DNA from 4 places in the Herbaspirillum sp. Her4 genome. Region 3 is predicted to be linked to each of the others. Evidence: predicted binding sites of a transcription regulator. Region 3 holds the regulator's gene; each other region holds the start of a gene.

The links. Region 3 encodes sigma-54, which starts transcription at its own class of promoters, with help from an activator protein. Its sites were predicted from a motif close to TGGCANGNAANCTGCTTT; they were not measured.
Region 1: the regulator sigma-54 is predicted to act here: its motif matches at 2,577-2,594, upstream of ACWFUC_RS11000 (CmpA/NrtA family ABC transporter substrate-binding protein).
Region 2: the regulator sigma-54 is predicted to act here: its motif matches at 2,322-2,339, upstream of urtA (urea ABC transporter substrate-binding protein).
Region 4: the regulator sigma-54 is predicted to act here: its motif matches at 2,565-2,582, upstream of ACWFUC_RS08135 (ammonium transporter).

Annotation. Positions count from the first base shown of each region.
Region 1 covers NZ_CM176330.1:2,415,001-2,420,717, forward strand. The annotation lists gene ACWFUC_RS10975 (CsbD family protein) at 262-432, shown strand; gene ACWFUC_RS10980 (hypothetical protein) at 693-1,061, shown strand; gene ACWFUC_RS10985 (YMGG-like glycine zipper-containing protein) at 1,106-1,321, shown strand; gene ACWFUC_RS10990 (hypothetical protein) at 1,439-1,837, opposite strand; gene ACWFUC_RS10995 (DUF3309 family protein) at 2,064-2,222, opposite strand; gene ACWFUC_RS11000 (CmpA/NrtA family ABC transporter substrate-binding protein) at 2,805-4,076, shown strand; gene ntrB (nitrate ABC transporter permease) at 4,135-5,091, shown strand; gene ACWFUC_RS11010 (ABC transporter ATP-binding protein) at 5,105-5,717, shown strand, end outside.
Region 2 covers NZ_CM176330.1:939,026-944,742, reverse strand. The annotation lists gene urtB (urea ABC transporter permease subunit UrtB) at 1-769, opposite strand, end outside; gene urtA (urea ABC transporter substrate-binding protein) at 1,015-2,268, opposite strand; gene ACWFUC_RS04340 (ferritin-like domain-containing protein) at 2,704-3,531, opposite strand; gene ACWFUC_RS04335 (sensor domain-containing diguanylate cyclase) at 3,692-5,413, opposite strand; gene ACWFUC_RS04330 (ABC transporter substrate-binding protein) at 5,427-5,717, opposite strand, start outside.
Region 3 covers NZ_CM176330.1:94,043-99,759, forward strand. The annotation lists gene lptC (LPS export ABC transporter periplasmic protein LptC) at 1-92, shown strand, start outside; gene lptA (lipopolysaccharide transport periplasmic protein LptA) at 144-782, shown strand; gene lptB (LPS export ABC transporter ATP-binding protein) at 785-1,528, shown strand; gene ACWFUC_RS00415 (RNA polymerase factor sigma-54) at 1,646-3,136, shown strand; gene hpf (ribosome hibernation-promoting factor, HPF/YfiA family) at 3,289-3,651, shown strand; gene ACWFUC_RS00425 (hypothetical protein) at 3,714-3,860, opposite strand; gene grxD (Grx4 family monothiol glutaredoxin) at 4,022-4,333, shown strand; gene ACWFUC_RS00435 (UbiX family flavin prenyltransferase) at 4,356-4,958, shown strand; gene ACWFUC_RS00440 (SDR family oxidoreductase) at 5,047-5,717, opposite strand, start outside.
Region 4 covers NZ_CM176330.1:1,776,562-1,782,278, reverse strand. The annotation lists gene ACWFUC_RS08150 (AraC family transcriptional regulator) at 1-534, shown strand, start outside; gene ACWFUC_RS08145 (LysR family transcriptional regulator) at 531-1,493, opposite strand; gene ACWFUC_RS08140 (alpha/beta fold hydrolase) at 1,605-2,399, shown strand; gene ACWFUC_RS08135 (ammonium transporter) at 2,632-3,834, shown strand; one part of gene ACWFUC_RS08130 (IS3 family transposase) at 3,987-4,864, opposite strand; one part of gene ACWFUC_RS08130 (IS3 family transposase) at 4,864-5,347, opposite strand; gene ACWFUC_RS08125 (hypothetical protein) at 5,629-5,717, shown strand, end outside.

The sequences.
Region 1 (5,717 bases), 2.3 Mb from region 3:
TGCGTCACACCCTCTGAAAGCCGCCCCCAGGGCGGCTTTTTGCGTTTTGGTGAGGTTTGTTTGAAGAGCGTTTTTCCTGCACGGTTTTTCGTTTTTTCCTACGCGTGAAAGGACGACTCTCTTATGTTCGCCCGACAGGCTCATCGGTACCATGAATTCATCGTCACTCACCGCCCGTCGGGCCGGCAAGGGTGGCGGAGCCGGCAGCCAGCCCAGTGCGGCACCGGGTAACCATCAGGCAAACAACCCAAAGGAGCCATCATGAACAAGGACCAGATCAAAGGCAGCTTGAAGGAAGTGGCAGGCAAGGTGCAGGAGAAGACCGGTGAGCTGACCGGCAATACCAGCCAGCAGGTCAAGGGTGCTGCCAAGCAGGTCGAAGGCAACGTCCAGAAGACCTATGGCGATGCCAAGGAAGCCGCCAAGGACTAAGTCCTGGATGTCCGTGTTCCGGTGACCTGATCACTCACCGGCGGCACGGGCCGGCAGGGTGTGAAGGACATCTGAAGCAGGCAGCACAGCGCGTGTAGGAAAACGCCTACACGAATATCGGAAACGGCTGATTTTGTGATGCAGCAATTTCCGCGACCATGTGGTCATGGTGCTGGTAGAGCCGGGAATTGCAAAAGAGTTCACGGTTTGCCGCATGAAATTTTGCTCACCGCCAGAAGGGACCCCTGAAAGGGACGACCATGAAAAAAACAGTCGGTATTTGCATGCTGGCAGCCGCTTCGGCTTTCGCCTCTCACGCTTTCGCAGAAACTCCGCAAGCCGTCGACAGCGCATCGCGCTGGTCGGCTTCCACGATGGACCGTCACATGCCGGTGGATGCAGCGCGTCTGCACAAGCTGGGGCAGAAGAAATTCCGCTACATGGACATGGCCGAGAGCAAGCGCTCCAAGTCCCTCCAGAACGCCGTACTGCTGTTTGGCGCACGCGCCGATGGCAAGGATCCGGCAGCGCAACGCGAACCGGCCAAGGCTGCGCCCAGCGCACCGGTTTATCGTGATCACGCACAACAGCCCAAGGCGCCGCGCGTGATCATGCGTCCGTCGACCTGATCGGCGGCCGTATTCCCCTATTCGACAAAGAGGAAGGAGTCATCATGAAGACCATGCAAAAACTGGCAGTGACCTCGGTAGCCATCTGTGCCTTTGCCGCCCTGACCGGCTGCAGCGGCATGACCCAGCAAGACAAGAACACCGCCATCGGCGCAGGTGCCGGTGCCGTCGGTGGTGCAGTCCTCACCGGTGGCAGCGCCATCGGGACCGTGGGTGGTGCCGCCGTCGGTGGCGTCATCGGCAATCAGGTCGGCAAGTAATTCGCTGGTCGGCTGATCCCGGCCGCCGCTCCTCGCGCTGAGGAGCGGCCCACCACAACGCCGCGACAGGGTGACCTGTTGCGGCGTTGTTGCATTCAGGCAGTGGAGGGAGCCAGTTTATTTCGGAGCCGGGTGGCTGCCGTGCTTGTGGTGATTGTGCATCTGTTTGGGGTCACCCTTGACGGATACCGCAACGGGTTCGCCGCCCTGGTAGTCCTTGAAGATGCGCTGTGCCCGCGCAGCATCCTGCGACCTGGCGTCGGCGGCTTGCTTGCGGCAGGCTGCAGCATCCTTCCCGCGTAGGCTGCGGCAGCCCTGCAGCGCCTCGGCATAGGCGGCCGCCGTTTCCTTGTTCAGGTTTTGCAGCCGGCCTTTGGCGCTGTTGTCATCCTGGTACCAGCGCTGGGGATCGGCCTTGCTGACATCTTCTTCAGCAGCGTGCGCGGCGGCCGCGCAAAGCAGGCTCAGGGCCGCCAGGAGAGCGGGCAGGGGAGAAGCGAGGAATTTATTGTTCATCTGATGTCAGCCTCATCACGGTACGGGAGCAGGGAAAGCCATGCGCGTGAGCTTGCCCCGGCGGGGCGGGGCGGCGTCCACAAGCAAACGGCGCGGACGGTGACAGGCACCGTCCGCGCCGTTTTCCCGTCCGCCACCGGATGGTATCAGGCTTGCGGGAGGGAAGGGAGCGTCCGAAGGCTGGGGCCAGGGCAGCCGGACCGCACAGGCCGGCTGCCGCCCCGCCTTATATCTTGCCGAGCAGCAGCAGGATCAGCAGGATGATGACGATGGTGCCAGCGATACCGCTGGGACCATAGCCCCAGCTGCGGCTGTGCGGCCAAGCGGGGATGACGCCGAGCAGGATCAGGATCAGGACGATGAGCAGGATGGTGCCGAGGGTCATGGATTTCTCCTTTGTTATTGAGTTCGTTCTTGCCCGCCAGGGTGCAAGCGCCGGGTGATTCGTAAAGCTGGGGTCATCTTAGGGTCAGCCGGTCCGCCGCACGATCAGCGCCCATCGCAATGTGCTGTAGGAAAATCCGGCAAGCGTGAGTAGGTGGCCGCGCCCCCGGCTTGGCCAGCGCAGGCCATCGTTGCGACCCTGACAAATCGCTGCCAACTTGGTGCAAGGCACAACCGAAGTGCGGATCCCGCCCGATTTGATCGCGCCGCGAGGTCCTCCTCCTGCCGCTGCGGATATCATCGTGTTCCCTTGCAACGCAGTTCCCATGCGGCTTTCCGAGGTGCGTCGCGGTTCTGGCACGCTCTTTGCTGAAGCTGATGCACAAGCGCAGCAATGCGCAAGCAACGTGAAGGTGTGGCCAATGGCGGTCGCGCCGTCCAGGACAAAGGCGTCTTCCGGTATGGGTCATCCATGTCGGAACACGCCTTTTTTGTTTGGGCTTTCTTCAAATCGCAACGCAAGGGGAATGGTGCTATGGAATCCAAAGGTCAGGCAGGCAAGACAGGCGCGCTCGGCAGCGGCATGCAGGATGCACAGGACAGCGCGCTCAAGGCAGCGGACAGGGTGGACGGCAAGCGCCGCACGCTCCTGCAGGGCGGTGCACTGGCCGCCGGCAGTGGCATGCTGGGCATGCTCCCGGGCGGTGCTTGGGCGGCCGGCTCGGACAAGCCGGAAAAGGAAGAAGTCAAGATCGGCTTCATCCCCCTGACCGATTGCGCCTCGGTGGTGATGGCCTCGGTGCTGGGTTTCGACAAGAAGTACGGCATCAAGATCGTCCCCAGCAAGGAAGCCTCCTGGGCCGGCGTGCGCGACAAGCTCACCAACGGCGAACTGGACGCGGCCCACGTGCTATATGGCCTGATCTATGGCGTGCAACTGGGCATCGGCGGCCAGAAGAAGGACATGGCGGTGCTGATGGGCCTGAACCATAACGGCCAGGCCATCACCTTGTCCAAAAAGCTGGCCGACAAGGGGGCGGTCGATGGCGCATCGCTCTACAAGCTGATGCAGACCGACAAGCGCGAATACACCTTCGCACAGACCTTCCCGACCGGCACCCACGCGATGTGGCTGTATTACTGGCTGGCCGCCAACGGCATCAATCCGATGAAGGATGCCAAGGTGATTACGGTCCCGCCGCCGCAGATGGTGGCCAACATGCGGGTGGGCAACATGGATGGCTTCTGCGTGGGCGAGCCCTGGGGCCATCGCGCCATCGTCGATGGCGTGGGCATCACCGCCATCACCACCCAGGACATCTGGAAGGACCATCCCGAGAAGGTGCTGGGCACTTCGCTGGAGTTCGTGCAGAAGTACCCCAACACCTGTCGCGCCATGATGGCCGCCATCCTGGAGGCCAGCAAGTGGATCGATGCCTCGCTGGCCAACAAGAACAAGATGGCCGAGGTGATCGCCGACAAATCCTATGTGAACACCAGCAAGGACGTGATCGACCAGCGCATCCTCGGGCGCTACCAGAACGGCCTGGGCAAGACCTGGGACGATCCCAACTACATGAAGTTTTACGACGAAGGCCAGGTCAACTTCCCCTTCCTCTCCGATGGCATGTGGTTCATGACCCAGCACCGCCGCTGGGGCCTGTTGAAGAGTGATCCGGATTACCTCGCCGTGGCCAAGTCGGTCAACCAGATCGATCTCTACAAGGACGCTGCCGCCATGACCAAGACACCGCTGCCCAAGGAGGTCATGCGCAGTTCCAAATTGATGGACGGCACGGTGTGGGACGGCAAGAATCCGGCGGCCTACGCGCAGGCGTTCAAGATCAAGGTGTAAGCGGGTGCGGCCTGCGCCGTGTCCATCAAGGTGAAGTGCTTAGAGCAAGGGGAAGATGATGAGTGCAGTCGCAGAGAGCATCATGGGTGAGAACGCCAAGCCCGCTGGCAACGGCCACGCCGGCGTGTCTGCTGCCAGCGAGCCGGTGCGTGCAGCCGCCGCCAACGAAGCGCAGGTGGCACCCGCCGCCAGCGCTGCCGGCAGCGTGAAAGCGCGCAGCCTGCGCAAGAAGATCATTGCGGGCGGCCTCTTCATGCGCGTGGTGCCGCCCCTGCTGGGGGTGGCGCTGCTGGTGCTGGTCTGGCAGATCATCGCCTTGAAGACCGCCAGCTTCCCCACGCCATGGGTGACCCTGAAGGAAGCGGGCGTGATGTTTTCCGATCCCTTCTACCGCAACAGTCCCAACGACCAGGGCATAGGCTGGAACGTGCTGGCTTCGCTGCAGCGGGTCGGCATGGGCTTCGGACTGGCGGCGCTGGTGGGCATTCCGCTGGGCTTTGCGATTGGCCGCGTGGAATTCCTCTCGCGCATGTTCGGCCCCATCATCAGCCTGCTGCGTCCGGTCTCGCCGCTGGCCTGGCTGCCCATTGGCCTCTTGGTGTTCAAGTCGGCCAATCCGGCGGCGATCTGGTCGATCTTCATCTGCTCGATCTGGCCGATGATCATCAACACGGCCGTCGGTGTGCAGCGCGTGCCGCAGGATTACATGAACGTGGCGCGCGTGCTCAATCTCTCCGAATGGAAGGTGCTGACCAAGATCCTCTTCCCTTCGGTATTGCCCTACATGCTGACCGGCGTGCGCCTTTCCATCGGTACTGCGTGGCTGGTGATCGTGGCCGCCGAGATGCTGACCGGCGGCGTCGGCATCGGCTTCTGGGTCTGGGATGAATGGAACAACCTGAACGTGCCGCACATCATCATCGCCATCGTCGTCATCGGGGTGGTCGGGCTGGTGCTGGAACAATTGCTGGTGGCGCTGGCCAAGGCGTTCACCTACGAGCAGGTCAACAACTGAGGAGGGCAGGATCATGGACAACATCAACGGCAAGTTCATCGACATCCACGGTGTGGAGATGGTGTTCCACACCAGGAAGGGCGTCTTCCATGCACTGCGCGAGATCAACCTGACGGTGGCCAAGGGCGAGTTCGTCACCTTGATCGGCCACTCCGGCTGCGGCAAGTCGACCTTGCTGAACCTGATTGCGGGCCTGCTCAAGCCCAGTGATGGCGTACTGCTGTGTGCCAATCGCGAGATCGGTGGTCCGGCCCCGGAGCGTGCAGTGGTGTTCCAGAACCACTCGCTGCTGCCGTGGCTGACCTGCTATGAAAACATCTATCTCGGTGTGGAGCGGGTGTTCGGTGCCAGCGAAAATCGCACCCAGCTGCGTGACCGCACGCGCGCCGCGCTGGCCTTGGTCGGCCTGACGGCGGCCGAGAGCAAGCGGCCCAATGAGATCTCCGGCGGCATGAAGCAGCGCGTCGGCATTGCCCGCGCGCTGGCGATGGAGCCCAAGGTCCTGCTGATGGATGAACCCTTCGGCGCACTCGATGCACTGACCCGTGCGCACCTGCAGGATGAGTTGTTGAAGATCGTGGCCAAGACTGAATCGACGGTGGTGATGGTGACCCACGATGTGGATG
Region 2 (5,717 bases), 840 kb from region 3:
GCAGCACGCTGCCCAGCGAGACGCCATAGAACAGCTTGCCGGCGAAGTCGACGATGGCCAGGTGGCGGTCCAGCGCGGAGAGGGTGCGCACTGCTTCGATACGCACGCCTTCATCGGCTTCGACGTAGGAGCCATCGGGATTCTTGGCCAGCATGTTTTCCAGCACCGGCTTCAACGAGGCATTGGTGGTCTCGGCCAGTTTCTTGACGGCCGCGCGGCGTGCCGCCGGGTCGGCCGAATGCAGGTTGGCGGTGGCTTGCACCTGCTGCAGCACGTCCTTGATCTGCGGATCGCTTTCCTTGGCGAGCGCTTTTTCGATCAGCGGGATCTGCGCCGGGTCGGCATTCTTGAGCAATTCACCGGCGGCGGCCAGGCGCTGGTCGCGCTGCGGTGAGAGCAGCTTCAGGCCCGAGAGCGCGCCATCGACAGCGCCGCGCAGGCGGTTGTTGACGGTGATGCCTTCGGCGTCATCGGGGGCCGGGCCGGTCTGGTCGGTGGCCGGATTGAATGCCTTGCCGGCGTCGTCGACGATGAGCACGTCACCGGCGGGGGTGACGTAGAGCGCGTCGCTGTTCAAGGCGTTGAGGATCTTGAGCGCGTCTTCATTGGCCAGCGCGGCAATCTGGTTGACGGCGTCGATGCGCGCGTCGGGGTCGTCTCCGCCAAGGGGCTTGAGCAGGGCCGGATCGATGGCTGCGAACGCCCCCAGGGCGTGGACGCAAAGCCAGGTCGCGAGCAGCCCGCGTAGGAACTGGATGGCTGGTTTCATGGTCGGTGTGCGCCTCGAAGCGCGGGCCGGTCAATGCGGTGGCCGGGGCGAGTCGTCGGGCGGTTTTCTTGTGGAGGGAGATGCATCGGGGCGGACGGAGCGCCTTCGATACGCCGCTGACGCGGCTACTCAGGGCGAACGGTCTGTAGATTGTGCAACAAAAACCCGTTCGGACTGAGTAGCCGCAGCGCGGCGTATCGAAGGCGCTCCGAAGAACGCCATGAACTACAACAGCAACCGCAAGCTTAGTTCTTCTGCTTGCTTTCGTTGCCCGGGATGTACGGGCTCCACGGTTGTGCGCGGATGGTGGTCTTGGTCTTGTAGACCACGTTGAACTGACCGTCCGCCTTGATTTCGCCGATCATGACGGGCTTGTGCAGGTGGTGGTTGGTCTTGTCCATTTCCAGCGTGTAGCCCGACGGTGCCTTGTAGGTCTGGCCACCCATGGCCGCGATCACCTTGTCGGTGTCGGTGGACTTGGCCTTTTCCACGGCCTGTGCCCACATGTGGATGCCGACGTAGGTGGCTTCCATCGGGTCGTTGGTCACGACGGTATCGGCGTTGGGCAGGTTCTTGGCCTTGGCGTATTCCTTCCACTTCTTGATGAAGGCGGTGTTGACCGGATTCTTCACCGATTCGAAGTAGTTCCAGGCGGCCAGGTGGCCCACCAGCGGCTTGGTATCGACACCGCGCAGTTCTTCTTCACCCACCGAGAATGCCACCACCGGCACGTCGGTCGCCTTCAGGCCGGCGTTGCCCAGTTCCTTGTAGAAGGGCACGTTGGAGTCGCCGTTGATGGTCGAGATCACGGCCGTCTTGCCACCTGCGGAGAACTTCTTGATGTTGGCCACGATGGTCTGGTAATCGGAGTGGCCGAACGGGGTGTAGACCTCGTCGATGTCGGAGTCCTTCACACCCTTGCTGTGCAGGAAGGCGCGCAGGATCTTGTTGGTGGTACGCGGATAGACGTAGTCGGTGCCCAGCAGCACGAAGCGCTTGGCGCCGCCGCCTTCCTTGGACATCAGGTATTCCACGGCGGGAATGGCTTGCTGGTTGGGGGCAGCGCCGGTGTAGAAGACGTTCTTCTCCAGTTCTTCACCTTCGTACTGCACCGGGTAGAACAGCAGGCTGTTCAGTTCCTTGAAGACCGGCAGCACCGACTTGCGCGACACCGAAGTCCAGCAGCCGAAGACCACCGAGACCTTGTCCTGGGAGATCAGCTGGCGGGCCTTTTCGGCGAACAGCGGCCAGTTCGAGGCGGGGTCGACCACCACCGGTTCGAGCTTCTTGCCCATCACGCCGCCGGCGGCGTTGATTTCGTCGATGGTCATCAGGGCCACGTCCTTGAGGGACGTTTCGGAAATTGCCATGGTGCCCGACAGCGAGTGCAGGATACCGACCTTGATGGTGTCGGCAGCGAAGGCCGACGGCAGCCAGGAGGATGCGGCCAGTGCGAATGCGCCCAGAGCGGTGGCTTTCAGTACGGTACGACGTGACATGTGGTGCTCCCTCGAGAAAAGTTTTGGAAGATTTTTTTCACTGCCCAGTCGCTTTAGCAGATTGCGTGCCAATGCCCCGCCAAGGGCCTGCGGGCTGCATCAAAGCGGGGCGGGGAGGGGCGCGGTGCGGGAAGAATGTTGTCAGGCACGCCAGGATTGCGCACCAAAGCCGAGCGCCATTGTCGACAGTCCCATGTCGCTGCGGCAACACTCACCAGCCTGGCGCTCGGCGATGCGCGATCTTGGTGCGCCGCGCAAAGCGCCATTGGAGGCGGGTTTGCGGCAGGTGGTTCAACTTCCTGAGGGGTGAGACGGATTGTTCACAATAGCGAGCACATCCTGAACGATGGGGCAGCAGCCGGCGTGATCCATTGCGGTGCCTGCCTGCCGCGTGGGCCGGAAGATGGTCCTGGCGGACCATCCTCCGGCGCCGGATCAGCGCAGCAGCACGTGCTGCATGAACTGGCGCAAGGGGAATTCGATCATGTTCTGCAGGGCCACCGGCAACTCCAGCGGCCGCATGATCATCTTGATGGTGGTTTCGGGCTTGAGATTGACGCGCACGGTACGGCTCATGCGCGAGGCCAGTTCCTTCACGCGTGCCGGATCGGCGGCCAGTTCCGGCTTGTACACCATCACCACGTGACGGATGGCGCAATCGGCGTCCTCGCTCTTCAGTTCCAGGGTGCGGCGGCTGAGGGTGCCGAAGACGCGCGAGCGGCCGATGTTTTCCTGGCGGCGATAGCGGCGGAAGTATTGGTAGAAATGCTTGTAGTGATTGACCTCGTCATTGGCGATGAGTCCGGCCAGGTGCTTCAGGACCGGCTCGTCGGTGGCCCGCGCCAGCGCGCGGTAGTAGGTGGAGGTGCCGGTCTCGACCACGCAGCGCGCGGCCAGCTCCTGGGCCCGTGTCGGTTCGAGCAGCTCGACCTTGCAGTATTGCGAATATTCGTCGAGGAAGCCCTGGTAGGCGCGCGGCCAGTCGAACTCCGGCCAGACATGCTCGACATAGGCGCGCAGGGCCGCGCCGTGCTGCAGCTCTTCCTGTTCCCACTGCTCGCGCAACCAGGTCTCGACCTCGGCATCGCCTTTGTAGAATTCCACCAGGTTGTGGGTGTAGAGGTCGGAACCGCTTTCGACGAAGGAAGCGCAGGCCACCAGGTAGAACAGGTCTTCATTCTGCCGCACCCGCTCGCGGTCGATGCGGTTCAGGTCGATGTCATCGATGGTCCAGTGTTTTTTTTCTTGGCGACTCGGGTTCATCTGCTATACCTCTCTTCTCAAAGTGATGGTGGGCATAGCGATATGATGCAGCGCGATGACATTGGTTCAGGGCCGCCGGCGGCGTCTTGACGCAACTTTGCAAAGCGTCGCGCGACGTCAGCATTTCGTCAGGTGAACCGGTCCGTGCGACTCTACCCGATCACAGGTTGCTGGTCGCGTCACTGCCCAGCACCACGCGGTTGCGGCCTTGGTACTTGGCGTGATACAGCGCCTGGTCGGCCACGCGAAGCAGTTGTTCGGCGCTGGTGTGCTCATCCGGCTGCAGCGAGGCCACGCCGATACTGGCCGTGATGTAGCCGAAGGGCGAATCGGCATGCGGCAGCTTGAGTTCGAAGATGGCCTGGCAGATGTGCTCGGCCTGCTGCAGGGCATGGGCGGTATCGCTCTCGGCGATGATGACGCAGAACTCCTCGCCGCCATAGCGCGCTACCAGGTCGGTAGCACGGCGCGAACTCTTCTGCAGCACGCGCGCCACGATGCGCAGGCATTCGTCCCCTGCCACGTGGCCGTAGCGGTCGTTGTATTTCTTGAAGTAATCCACGTCCAGCATCAGGAGCGCCAGCGCATGGCCCGAGCGCACCGAGCGCCGCAGCTCGCTGTCGAGTACCTCGTCGAAGCGACGCCGGTTGGCCACCCCGGTCAGGCCATCGGTGGCCGAGAGCGCTTCCAGCTTGCGGTTGGCCAGCTCCAGCTCGCGCGTGCGGCGGGCGACCTGGTCTTCCAGTTCTTCCTTGTTCTGCTGCAGCTTGCCGGCCATCTCGTTGAACTTGCGCGAGAGGATGGCGATCTCGTCGCCGCCGGCCTGTTCCACGCGCACCGTGGTATCGCCGCTGCCGGCTTCCTTCATGGCGCCCACCAGGCGCTGCAGGGGCACGCTGATACTGCGCGCGATCAGCGCCGAGAGGAACAGCGAAGCGGCAAAGCACAGCAGGCCGATGGCGATGATCTTGTCGCGCACCGAGCGGGTGTCGGCGTTGAGCTTGTCGCTTGGCGTGGCGCTGACTACCCACCACGAGGTGTGCGGCAACTGGGCGATGGCGGCGTAGTAGCGTGTCTTGTCAGCACGTGTATAGGCGATGAAATCGCTGGTGCGGCGTTGTCCCGCGCTGGCCGTGATGCCCTCCAGCAGGGCCGGGTCGGCGCTGCTGAAGCTGGTGTCGCGCCCCTGCACGACCACCGTGCCATCGCTCGCATCGACGATGAAGAGACTGGAGTCATAGCCCAGGTCCACGCCCTCGAAGATGCTGAAGAAGTAGCTCGGGCGCACGCCGATGAAGAGCACGCCGGCGCCGCGATTGTTGCCCGTGAAGCGGATCTCGCGCAGCATGGCCACGCTCTTCTGGCCATGGCCGCCGTTGTAGAGCGTCCACCAGCCGCGTCCGCCGAGGTCCGGCGCCTCCTCTGCCACGCGGGTGATGTTGCTGGCCAGCGGCGCAAAGATCTGCGGATCGATGACCTGGCGCTTGCGGTCCAGCAGGTATTTCTGGTTCACGTCCGGCAGCGAGCCATAGGTGTCCAGCAGTACGCGCGCCACCCCGCTGCGGGCCGCAGCACTGGTGGCTTCGTCGCCGCTGTAATAGTCGCCCAGCAGGCGCTGCAGCTTGTCGGAGAGCGCCAGCTCCTCGCTGGTGTCCTCGATCTTTTCCATGCGCAGCATCAGGTTCTGCGAGATCTGCTTGACCACCTGGACCGAGTAGGTGCGTACCTTCTCCTGGGTGGCACGGGTGGTTTCGCGATAGGCCAGCAGACCTGAGATCACCAGCGGCACCAGCGAGACCAGGATGAAGGAATTGATGAGCCGGTAGCGGATTTCGATCTTGCGCAGGAAACCCAGCCAGAAAAAGTCGAGCCGTTTTTTCATCGAACGCGCTCCCTTACCTGGCCGACAGGCGTGCCTGTTCGGTGATGGAATCCTGCAGCAGGCGCGCGGCCCGCGCCGGGGTCTGGCTGCCCGACAGCACGGCCTGCAGGAGCGGATGCAGGACCTCGATGGTATTGACCGGCAGCACCGAGTAATACAGTCCCGGGGCATTGCTGGCGGCGGCATCGCGCGTCATCTGGTCGACCAGCGCGAAGAGCGCGGGATCGCCTTTCACATCGGCCGCGATCACGCGGAACGGCGGAATGTTCTGCCGCTTGGCTTGCCAGATCGGCATCCCCGGACC
Region 3 (5,717 bases):
GCGTGGGCATGGTGGCCAACAATGCGACCCAGGTGGTGCAGCTGTTCGGCAATGTCCGCGGCTATTACGAGCCCACTCCGAAGAAACGCTAAGCCGGATGACTCCGGGATAAAAACGCCAAGAACCGATCAGACAGGAACCCAATGAAACGCTCATTCTTACTGCCGATGCTGATGCTGGCTGCCGTGTGCGGCGTGGCCAACGCCGAGAAGGCGGACTCCACCAAGCCGACCAACATCGAGGCAGACCAGATGGTCTACGATGACGTGCGCCAGGTGAAGACCTTTACCGGCAACGTGGTCATGACCCGCGGCACGCTGATCATCAAGGCCGGCCGCGTGGTATTGACGACCGACCAGTACGGTTATGAAAATGCGGTGCTGTATGCGGCCCCGGGCGCGCTGGCCAACTTCCGCCAGAAGCGTGACGGCGGTCCCAACCTGTGGATCGAAGGCCAGGCCGAGCGCATCGAGTATTCGGAGCAGACCGAAATCTCCAAGCTGTTCCAGCGCGCGCACATCCAGCGCATGGACGGCGATCGCATCACCGATGAAGTCAACGGCGAATTCATCTCCTACGACAGCCGCGCCGAATTCTATTCCGTGAACAACACCGCCACCGGCGAGAGCAAGCCGGGCGCAGGCCGCATCACTGCGGTGATCCAGCCCAAGAATCCGCCGCCGGCAGGCAGCACCGCGCCGGCCACCCCGTCGGCCCAGCCCGCGGGCAAGAACAACGCCGCGCAGCCTGCAACGCGTCGCGACAGCGGAAAGGATCAGTAACGATGGCAGTCAGCTCGCTGGTCGTTCGCGGCCTGAAGAAAAGTTATGGCGCGCGCCAGGTAGTGCGCGATGTCTCGATGGAATTGCGCAGCGGCGAGGTGGTCGGCCTGCTCGGCCCCAATGGGGCCGGCAAGACCACCTCGTTCTACATGATCGTGGGACTGGTGCCTTCCGATGGTGGCGAGATCGACCTCGATGGCGCGTCCATTTCGCGCATGCCGATCCACAAGCGTGCCACCATGGGCTTGTCCTACCTGCCGCAGGAAGCCTCGGTATTCCGCAAGCTGACGGTGGAAGACAATATCCGCGCCGTGCTGGAACTGCGCCGGGAAGAGGGCAAGCCGCTCTCGCGCGATGAAATCGAAGGCCGCCTCAACAACCTGCTGCACGAATTGCAGATCGAGAAGCTGCGCGAAAGCCAGGCGCTGTCGCTCTCGGGCGGTGAACGCCGGCGCGTCGAGATCGCCCGCGCACTGGCCACCGATCCGCGCTTCGTGCTGCTGGATGAACCGTTCGCCGGTATCGACCCGATTGCCGTGATCGAGATTCAGCGCATCGTGCGCTTCCTGAAGGAACGCGGCATCGGCGTGCTGATCACCGACCACAACGTGCGCGAAACGCTGGGCATCTGTGATCGCGCCTACATCATCAACCAGGGCACGGTGCTGGCCAGCGGCAATCCGGAAGAGATCATCGCCAACGAGTCGGTGCGCCGCGTGTATCTGGGCGAGCATTTCCGCATGTAAGCGGTGCAGTCGGCTTGCCCGATACGCTTGAAGAAATACAGAGTGCGCATCACGTAATACGCAATACGCAACGACCGGCAGAGCAACCAGCGGGCCACGCCGCTTTCAGAAAGACAGATGAAACAGTCGCTCCAGTTACGTACCTCGCAGCACCTCGCATTGACGCCGCAACTGCAGCAGTCGATCAGACTGTTGCAACTGTCGACGCTGGAACTGCACCAGGAACTGGAACAGATCCTCTCCGACAATCCCCTGCTGGAACGCCTCGACGACGCGCTCGACAATTCGGTACGTCTGCTGGCCGATGGCGCGGTCTCCAGTTCGCCCTCCAGCGGCGTTGCCGAAACCAGTCACGAAGGCAGCGGCGAAGCGGCCCCGGCCGCCAGCGATGGCGATTCCAGCTTCGACTACCAGGACAACGCGCCGGAAGCCGGTGTCACGGGGGATGCCGACTGGAGCTTCGACGACGTCGCGCGCAGCGGCAAGTCGCCAGACGATGACGATGCCCGTCCACAACTCGAAGCGCACGAACTGACCCTGCGCGAACACCTGCTGGAACAGATCCGCGTGACCGCACGCACCCTGCGTGATCGTGCGCTGCTGGAACTGCTCACCGATGCGCTCGACGAGAGCGGCTATCTGGAAGAGCCGCTGGAAGACATCCACGCGCGCCTGCCCGAAGAGCTGGGCATCGACATGGAAGAGCTGTCGATTTCGCTCAAGCTGCTGCAGAGCCTGGACCCGGCGGGTGTCGGTGCGCGCAGTGCCGGCGAATGCCTGGCCCTGCAGATCCGCCGCCTGCCCAAGATTCCCTTCGTGACGCGCAAGCTGGCCTTGAGGATCGTGGAGGATTACCTGCCGCTGTTTGCACAACGCGATTTCAACAAGATCAAGAAGGCACTGGATTGCGATGACGAAGACCTGCGTGAAGCGCAGGCCGTGATCCGCCAGTGCCGTCCGCATCCGGGTGCGGAATTCGCGCGTGATGCCTCGGACTATGTGGTGCCGGACGTGATTGTCAAGCAGACAAAGAACGGCTGGCAGGTCATGCTCAACCATGAGGTCATGCCCAAGCTGCGCGTCAATGCGATGTATGCCAGTGCATTGAAGCAAGCCAAGGGAGAAGGTTCGCTGTCGTCGCAGTTGCAGGAAGCCAAGTGGCTCATCAAGAACATGCGGCAACGTTTCGATACAATTTTGCGCGTCGCGCAGGCTATTGTGGAACGTCAAAGAAACTTCTTTTCACATGGGGCAGTCGCCATGCGCCCCCTTGTGCTGCGTGAAATTGCTGATACACTGGGTCTACACGAGAGCACCATCTCTCGCGTGACGACTCAGAAATACATGCTCACTCCGCATGGAATGTTTGAGTTGAAATACTTCTTCGGTAGCCATGTCGCGACTGAAACCGGAGGTGAAGCATCCTCCACCGCGATACGGGCGCTGATCAAACAGTTGATAGGAGCCGAGAACCCGCAGACCCCATTATCCGATAGCAAGATTGCGGATATGCTGGCAGAACAAGGCATGGTGGTCGCGCGACGCACAGTCGCCAAATACCGCGAAGTGTTGAAGATTCCGCCGGTCAATCTCCGCAAGTCCCTCTGAGTTTTTCCTCAGTTTTTCTGCAGTACCGTTGCTGTGTTCAGGCAAGCATCCGACTGATGCCCGCGCCATCCGACACGAAGACCGTGCCCGTGGTACAGCTGCAGCAGGATCGATTGCACGAACCTCCAGTGACTTCACGATAGGAGTCTTGTATGAATCTGACCATCAGTGGACACCACCTCGAACTGACCCCCGCCATCCGGGAATACGTGCAAAGCAAGCTCTCGCGTATCAAGCGCCATTTCGACAACGTGATCGACGTCAGCGTGATCCTGAGCGTAGATAAACTCACAGAAAAGGAAAAGCGCCAAAAAGCGGAAATCAACGTCCACATCAAGGGGAAGGATCTACATGCGGAAAGCATCGCACACGACCTCTACGCTGCCATTGACACGCTGATCGACAAGCTCGATCGCCAGGTCATCAAGCACAAGGACAAGTTGCAGGAGCATCACTCCATGGCCAAGCGCCTGCCGGACGAAACGCCGGAGGATGCGGTGGCCGGAGCGGCATAAGCCAGGACACCCTCGGCAAGCCACCTCGCAGCCGCAAGGCTGCTGAGAAAGCCAGCCGAATTTCATGAGGAAGGGGCGCGCAAGCGCCCTTTTTCATTTGCGGCCGCCGAACTGGCCAAGCCTGTGGAAAAGATATAAATCATTGCGTAAAGCAACTTTTCCACCGCCGCTGCTGACGATGATGCAAGGGACGGCTTGAATGTCTTCACGGCACCCTCATCTTCGACACAAGAATTTGCATACGATATAAATCATTTCCTCGATGCAATTTTTTGCCCGTTCAGACAGGCCACCAGCATGCAGGCGATTTCAACGCGCCCGCCGGCTTTTCCCTATAATGTCGGGCAATCCCATTTTTAAAGGCACAGCCATGAGCGACGTCCAATCCTGGATCAAAGAAACCGTGACCCAAAACCCCGTGGTGCTGTTCATGAAGGGCACTGCACAGTTCCCCCAATGCGGCTTTTCCGGCAAGGCCATCCAGCTGCTGAAGGCCAGCGGTGCCGAGAACATCGTCACCGTCAACGTGCTGGAAAGCCCGGACGTGCGCCAGGGCATCAAGGAATACTCGAACTGGCCGACCATTCCTCAGCTGTACGTGAAGGGTGAATTCGTCGGCGGCTCCGACATCATGACCGAGATGTACGAGTCCGGCGAACTGCAGACCCTGATCAAGGGCTGAGTTTTACTTGCCTGACTGACTCATGAGCAGTTCTTCCAGCCAGCCGCGCCAGCGCCTGATCGTTGCGATCACCGGTGCCACCGGTGCCATCTATGGCGTGCGGCTGCTGGAGCATCTGCGCAAGCATGGCCAGGTGGAAACGCACCTGATGGTGTCCGAAGCGGGTGTACTCAACCTGCATCAGGAACTGGACATGCGGCGCAAGGATGTAGAAGCGCTGGCCGATGTGGTGCACAACGTGCGCGATGTCGGCGCCTGCATCGCCAGCGGCTCCTTCGCCTCCACCGGCATGGTGGTGGCGCCCTGTTCGATGAAGACCCTGGCCGCCGTGGCGCATGGTCTGTCCGACAACCTCATCACCCGCGCAGCGGATGTGGTGCTCAAGGAACGCCGCCGGCTGGTGCTGATGGTGCGTGAGACCCCGTTCAATCTGGCCCATCTGCGCAACATGACATCCGTCACCGAAATGGGCGGCGTGATCTTCCCGCCCCTGCCCGGCTTCTACCAGCGCCCTGCTTCCATGGAAGAGATGGTGGACCACACGCTGGGACGCGTGCTGGACATGTTCGGGATTTCAATGCAGTTGACGCCGGAGTGGAAGGGCATGAAGGGCGGGACTGAGTGATGCGTTAACCCTTATCACGTTCGGGCAAAGAAAATTGGCCGCAGCTCATCACTGCGGCCATTTCTTCATCTGGCGAATATAAACCGGCTCACCCCCGCCCGATATACGGCATCTTGGTCGCCATCACCGTCATGAACTGCACATTGGCCTCCAGCGGCAGGCTGTCCATGTAGAGGATGGCACGGGCCACGTGTTCGGCATCCATGGTCGGTTCGACCTTGGTCGAGCCATCAGCCTGGAGCGTGCCCTTCTTCATGAGCGTAGTCATGTCGGTGGAGGCATTGCCGATATCGATCTGCCCGCAGGCGATGTCATAGGCGCGGCCATCCAGCGAGGTGGCCTTGGTCAGCCCCGTAATGGCATGCTTGGTGGCGGTATAGGAGGCCGAGAACGGGCGCGGTGCATGCGCCGAGATCGAGCCGTTGTTGATGATGCGCCCGCCGCGCGGCGACTGATCCTTCATGATGCGGAAGGCTTCCTGAGTGCAGAGAAAAACGCCGGTCAGGTTGATGTCCACCGCCGCCTTCCACTGCTCCACGCTCAGTTCTTCCAGCGACACCGGCGGCGCAAAGATGCCGGCATTGTTGAAGAGCAGGTCCAGCCGTCCGAAACGCTCGCGGGTCCTGGCGAAGAGCTGCTTCACCGAGGCCGGATCGGTCACGTCGGCCGCCACCACCAGCGCGTTGGCACCATGTTCGCCGGCCAGCTTGACGGTTTCTTCAAGCGCATCCTGGCGGCGTCCGGCCAGGGCGACGCCAT
Region 4 (5,717 bases), 1.7 Mb from region 3:
GATGCCAGCATGTCCGCCTCCGTGTTGCGTTTTCTGAAAGCGATGCGGGTGCCGATGGAAGCCAGGATCCTGGGCCGTTCACTGGTGAAGGAGATCTACCTGCGGGTACTCACGGGCCGGCAAGGAGCCTCCATGCGCGCCGCACTGCGCACTGACGGGCAGTATGGAAAAGTCGCCAGGGCCATCAGGAAGATCCATGCCGCCTACGCGGACAAACTGGATGTGGGGCAGCTCGCGCACGAGGCCGGAATGAGTCCGCCTTCCTTCCATGCGCATTTCAAGGCGGTCACCGCTACCTCGCCGATGCAATACCTGAAATCGACGCGCCTGCATCAGGCGCGTCTGCTGATGCTGCGCAATGGCCTGACGGTGGCCGAAGCCAGCGCACGCGTCGGCTACGAGAGTGCATCCCAGTTCAGCCGCGAATTCAAACGCCTGTTCGAACTGCCGCCGACGCAAGAGGTGGCGCGGATGAAGGATGCGTATGCGCTGCCCGATCCGGAACCGTCGGCGCTGTTCGTGTCATCGCACTAGCGCCTGTTCAAACCGGGTCTGCGAGGTACATGACCGCCAGGGGGCGCAGCGTCCTGGATTTCCCACGGCGGATGATCGCCGAAGTCCTCCGCAAGATAGTCGACGAAACGGCGGACCTTGAGCGGGATTCCTCGCGCGCTCGGATAGACGGCCTGGATAGCCAGTGCAGTGGCGCGGTAATCCGGGAGCAATGCAATCAACCGTCCCTGCCTGATGTGCTCACCGAAAACGAAGGCCGGCCCGTAAGCCACACCCGCGCCCGCCAGCACGCAAGCCAGAAGCATCTGCATGTTGTTGGCTGTCACACGGCAGGGTCCGTCGAGGCGATGTGCCTCTCCCGCCGCATCGATGAATGTCCAGTCTCCGGCAGACACCGCGTCACTGAAGGCCAGACGCGGCAGGCGCGACAAGGCTTCCGGCGTGGCCGGCAGGCCATGCTGCGCGATCAGGCCGGGGGAGGCGCAGGCAATCATGCTGCAGGGTGCCAACCGGCGCGTGACCAGCGCAGGATCGTCGAGCTTTCCGATGCGGATGGCCACATCCACGCCCGCATCGATCAGATCGACATAGCGGTCGCCGAGCACGACCTCGACGTTGACCTCCGGGTGATCCGCCAGATAGCGCGCAACGACCGGGCCCAGGTGCATCGCGCCGAAAGTCACCGGCACCGCCACCCGCAGCAGGCCGCGTGCGCTACGTTGCACGGCAGTCGCTTCGCGGTTCGCCTCATCGAATGCAGCGAGGATCTGGCGGCAACGCTCGTAATACGTCCGGCCCACATCGGTGAGGCTCAGGCGGCGCGTAGTGCGCTGAAACAGACGCGCCCCCAGCTCCGCCTCGACCTGGCTGACGTGCTTGCCCGCCATCGCCGGCGACAGCGCGAAGCGACGCGCGGCCCCGGCAAAACTGCCCTCCTCCACTGCGGCCACGAAGACATTGAGGCTCATCAGTTTGTCCATGCCGTTCCCTATTCGATCATCTGAGTGTCGACTGTGACTAACAATTTGCCAATTATAAATTTTTCGCATGGAATCTACCATTGACTCTCCCCCTCACAAAGGAGCAGACACATGCATATCGAAACCAACGGAACGCGCATCCATGTTGCCCAGCAGGGCAGCGGCGAACTGGCGCTGGTGTTCCTGCATTACTACGGCGGTTCGTCGCGGGCCTGGGATGCGGTAGCCGCGCGACTTGCGCACCGCTGCCGCATTGTTGCCACCGACCATCGCGGCTGGGGCCGCTCTGATGCGCCGGCCGAGGGCTACCGGATTGCCGACCTGGCCGCCGATGCCGAGGGTGTCATTGCCGCGCTGGGACTGCAGCGCTATGTCCTGGTCGGCCACTCTATGGGTGGCAAGGTGGCGCAGCTGATGGCCTCGCGCCGGCCGCACGGGCTCGAAGGGCTGATCCTGGTGGCACCGTCCCCGCCTTCGCCCATGCTGCTCTCCGCTGAACAGCGCGCCATGCTGGTGGGTGCCTACCAGACGCGCGAATCGGTGGAGTTCGTGATCGATCATGTGCTGACAGCACAACCGCTGACGGCGGCCCGCCGTGCACAGGTCATCGAGGATAGCTTGCAGGCTGCGCCCCAGGCCAAGCAAGCCTGGCCCAACGTGGCGATGGCGGAGGACATCACCGCGGAGGTGGCCATCATCGACGTGCCCACGCTCGTCATCTCGGGCGAGCACGACCAGGTGGACCGGGTCGCGACGTTGCAGGCAGAGCTTTTGCCGCGCATTCCGCAGGCGGCACTGCACATCCTGCCCGGCGTGGGCCACTTGTCACCATTGGAAGACCCGGAGGCGGTGGCGCAGCAGATCGCAGGCTTCATTGACGCGCTGGCCAAACCGAAGCGGCCATAAGCAGCGATAGGTAGACAGGGCCTGGCAGCCAACGCACCAAACTGCAGCCCACCCTCGCTACCCGGCACCGATATGCACGGAGTTCGTGCATATCGGCGCCTGACATCGTACAGGCGCACCGAAAAAATCTTTTCGAATCAAGGCACTGTGAATTTTTCACCAAAATGGAACGGAAATTGCTTTAGTCGTGGCTTTCACGCATTTCCTTGCACACTTTTTGGGAGATTTTCTGGTGGACGATCACAAAAACGGCGCAGACGCCCTCTTCATTTTGCTGGGGGCGATCATGATCCTGGCCATGCATGCCGGCTTTGCCTTCCTGGAACTGGGGACTGTGCGCAAGAAGAACCAGGTCAATGCCCTGGTGAAGATCCTGGCCGACTTTGCTGTATCGACTATCGTCTACTTCTTTATCGGCTATTACGTGGCGTATGGCGTGAGCTTCTTTGCCGGTGCCGAAACGCTGGCCGAGCGCAGCGGTTTCGAGCTGGTGAAATTCTTCTTCCTGCTGACCTTCGCGGCGGCCATCCCGGCGATCATCTCGGGCGGCATTGCCGAGCGTTCCAAATTCAATCCGCAGCTGATCGCCACGGCGGTGCTGGTGGGTCTGGTCTATCCCTTCTTCGAAGGTATCGCGTGGAACCAGCACCTGGGCGTGCAAGCCTGGATGGCGGCCACCTTCGGCGCCGAGTTCCATGACTTCGCCGGCTCCATCGTGGTCCACGCGGTGGGTGGCTGGATCGCGCTGCCGGCGGTCCTGCTGCTGGGCGCACGCCGTGGCCGCTACAGCAAGGAAGGCGCGGTGGCGGCGCATCCGCCCTCCAACATTCCTTTCCTGGCCTTGGGTGCGTGGATTCTGACGGTGGGCTGGTTCGGCTTCAACGTGATGAGCGCGCAGACCTTGGACAAGATGAATGGCCTGGTCGCCATGAATTCGCTCATGGCCATGGCCGGCGGCACGCTGGTGGCGCTGCTGATGGGCCGCAACGATCCCGGCTTCGCCTACAATGGCCCGCTGGCCGGCCTGGTGGCGGTGTGCGCGGGCTCGGACCTGATGCATCCGCTGGGTGCACTGGTTACCGGCGGCATTGCGGGGGCGATTTTCGTGTGGATGTTCACCCGCACCCAGAACAAGTGGAAGATCGACGATGTGCTGGGCGTGTGGCCGCTGCATGGCTTGTGCGGCCTGTGGGGCGGACTGGCGGCCGGCATCTTCGGCTTGCAGGCACTGGGCGGACGCGGTGGCGTGTCGTTCATGTCGCAGCTCATCGGCAGCATCATGGGAATCGCCATTGCGGCAGCGGGCGGATGGATCGTCTATGGCTTGCTGAAGAAGGCTGTCGGGATACGGCTGGATCCGGAGCAGGAATTTGAAGGAGCGGATCTGGCCATTCACAAGATTTCTTCTACGGCGGAGAGGGAGACCAGTTGGTAAGACGGTGACAAGCAACAATGAAATCTGGCGAGCCCATTCGAATCGATCGGACTCCTCGGGACTGAAATAAAACTACCATCACCAAAGCGTCGACGCTTTTGAAAAGGCCACCATTTGAACTGACCCCATAAAGTTGGACGGTCATTAGCCGGTTAAGGCCCAGAGGACTGAGTTCTGTATTGCACGGGACTCAGTCCTTTTAATTTGGTCTTGATGCGGTGATGGTTATAGTAATGGATGTACTTGCGGATCTCGGTCTGCAACTGGTCAATACAAGAGAATCTGTGCAAGTAAAAGCACTCCGATTTGAGTGTGCCGAAGAAGCTTTCCATGGCCGCGTTGTCCAGGCAATTTCCCCTTCTCGACATACTCTGTGTGATGCCAGTTTCCGCCAAGGTACGCCGATAAGCATGCATCTGGTACTGCCACCCCTGATCGGAATGAAGCATCGGCCGGGTTACTCCCTTTAAGGTTGCTATGGCTTTCTTGAGCATGCTCTTGACCAGATGAAACTGCGGTGAACGGCTTGTCTGATACGCCACGATCTCGCCGTTGTACAGGTCCATGACGGGCGAGAGATAGAGCTTTTCCCCGCTGACGTTGAACTCCGTCACATCCGTTACCCATTTTTCCCCGAATCGCTCCGCCTTGAATTGCCGTTGGAGTACGTTCGCTACACTGACATGGCCAGGGCCGCGATACGAGCGGTATTTCTTCGGCCTCACTAGCGATTTCAAACCAAGTTGGAGCATCAGGCGCTGAACGGTTTTGTGGTTGATCACTTCGCCAGCTTTTCTTAATGTGGTCGTAATCCGCCGATAGCCGTATCGGCCTTTGTGGAGCTCATAAACCTTGCAGATGTGGGTCTTCACGGCAGCGTACTTATCGTCGGCTGCCTGCGCCCGGACTTGGTAATAGAAGGTGCTGCGTGCCAATCCTGTAATTCTCAACAGAATCGACAGCTTGTGATGTGGCCTCAATTCCTGCACTAGTCGCGCTACTTTTGCGCAGCTGCTTGCTTTGCTTGAATCAAGGCCTTCCGCTTTTTTAGGTAGTCCACCTCCGCGCGCAGATACTCGATTTCATCGAGTAAATCTTGCCGCGTACGTGCATCCTCGGCTTTGGTCTTGAGTGGATTAGGGGGAATTTTAGGCTTCATCATCTTTGGGCGTCCTCTCGGCTTGGGTTTCAATCCATCCAAGCCATGCTCATGATACAGACGCTCCCACCGGCTGACCGTGCTTACTCCCCGAAGATTGAACATCGCCTCTACCTCCCGGTAGGACAAGCCTTCCTTCTTCATTCGTTTCAATACCGAAAGCTTGAATTCGGCGCTGTAATACTCGTGCTTCTTGTTCAGGCCATTGAGACCATGGTGCCGGTACCTCTGCACCCAGCGGTGTACAGTTGCATGATCAATTCCGAATTCTTTACCCGCCGCTCTGGCGCTTTTGCCGCCCTTCAAGCAGCGCCTGACCACTTCATATTTAAACTTCGTGTCGTACTTCGCCATGAAAAACACCCCAAAGGTTGGATCGGTGTCCAACTTTTGGGGTGCAGTTCACATTCGGTGGCCTTTTCATATGGAAAATCGATTGCAGCCAGGCCCCATCTTCCTCTCTCAAGGAGTGGTCAATGCACCGATCCGAATGAGAATGATCAGTCAGTGACTTGAAAGCCAGAGGCCGTATGATCGCTGCAGCTGTTTTGCCATCACAGCACTATCAATGCATTGACCGCATACATCTGCGCGACACCAATTGCACAACAACAACGACCTCACGAGGATACTCGATGATAAAAACCCGTCCCATCATCGGCTATTTTGCTGCCAGCGCATCTCTGCTGTGCGCCAGTGCCAGTTACGCCCGAACTGCCGATGC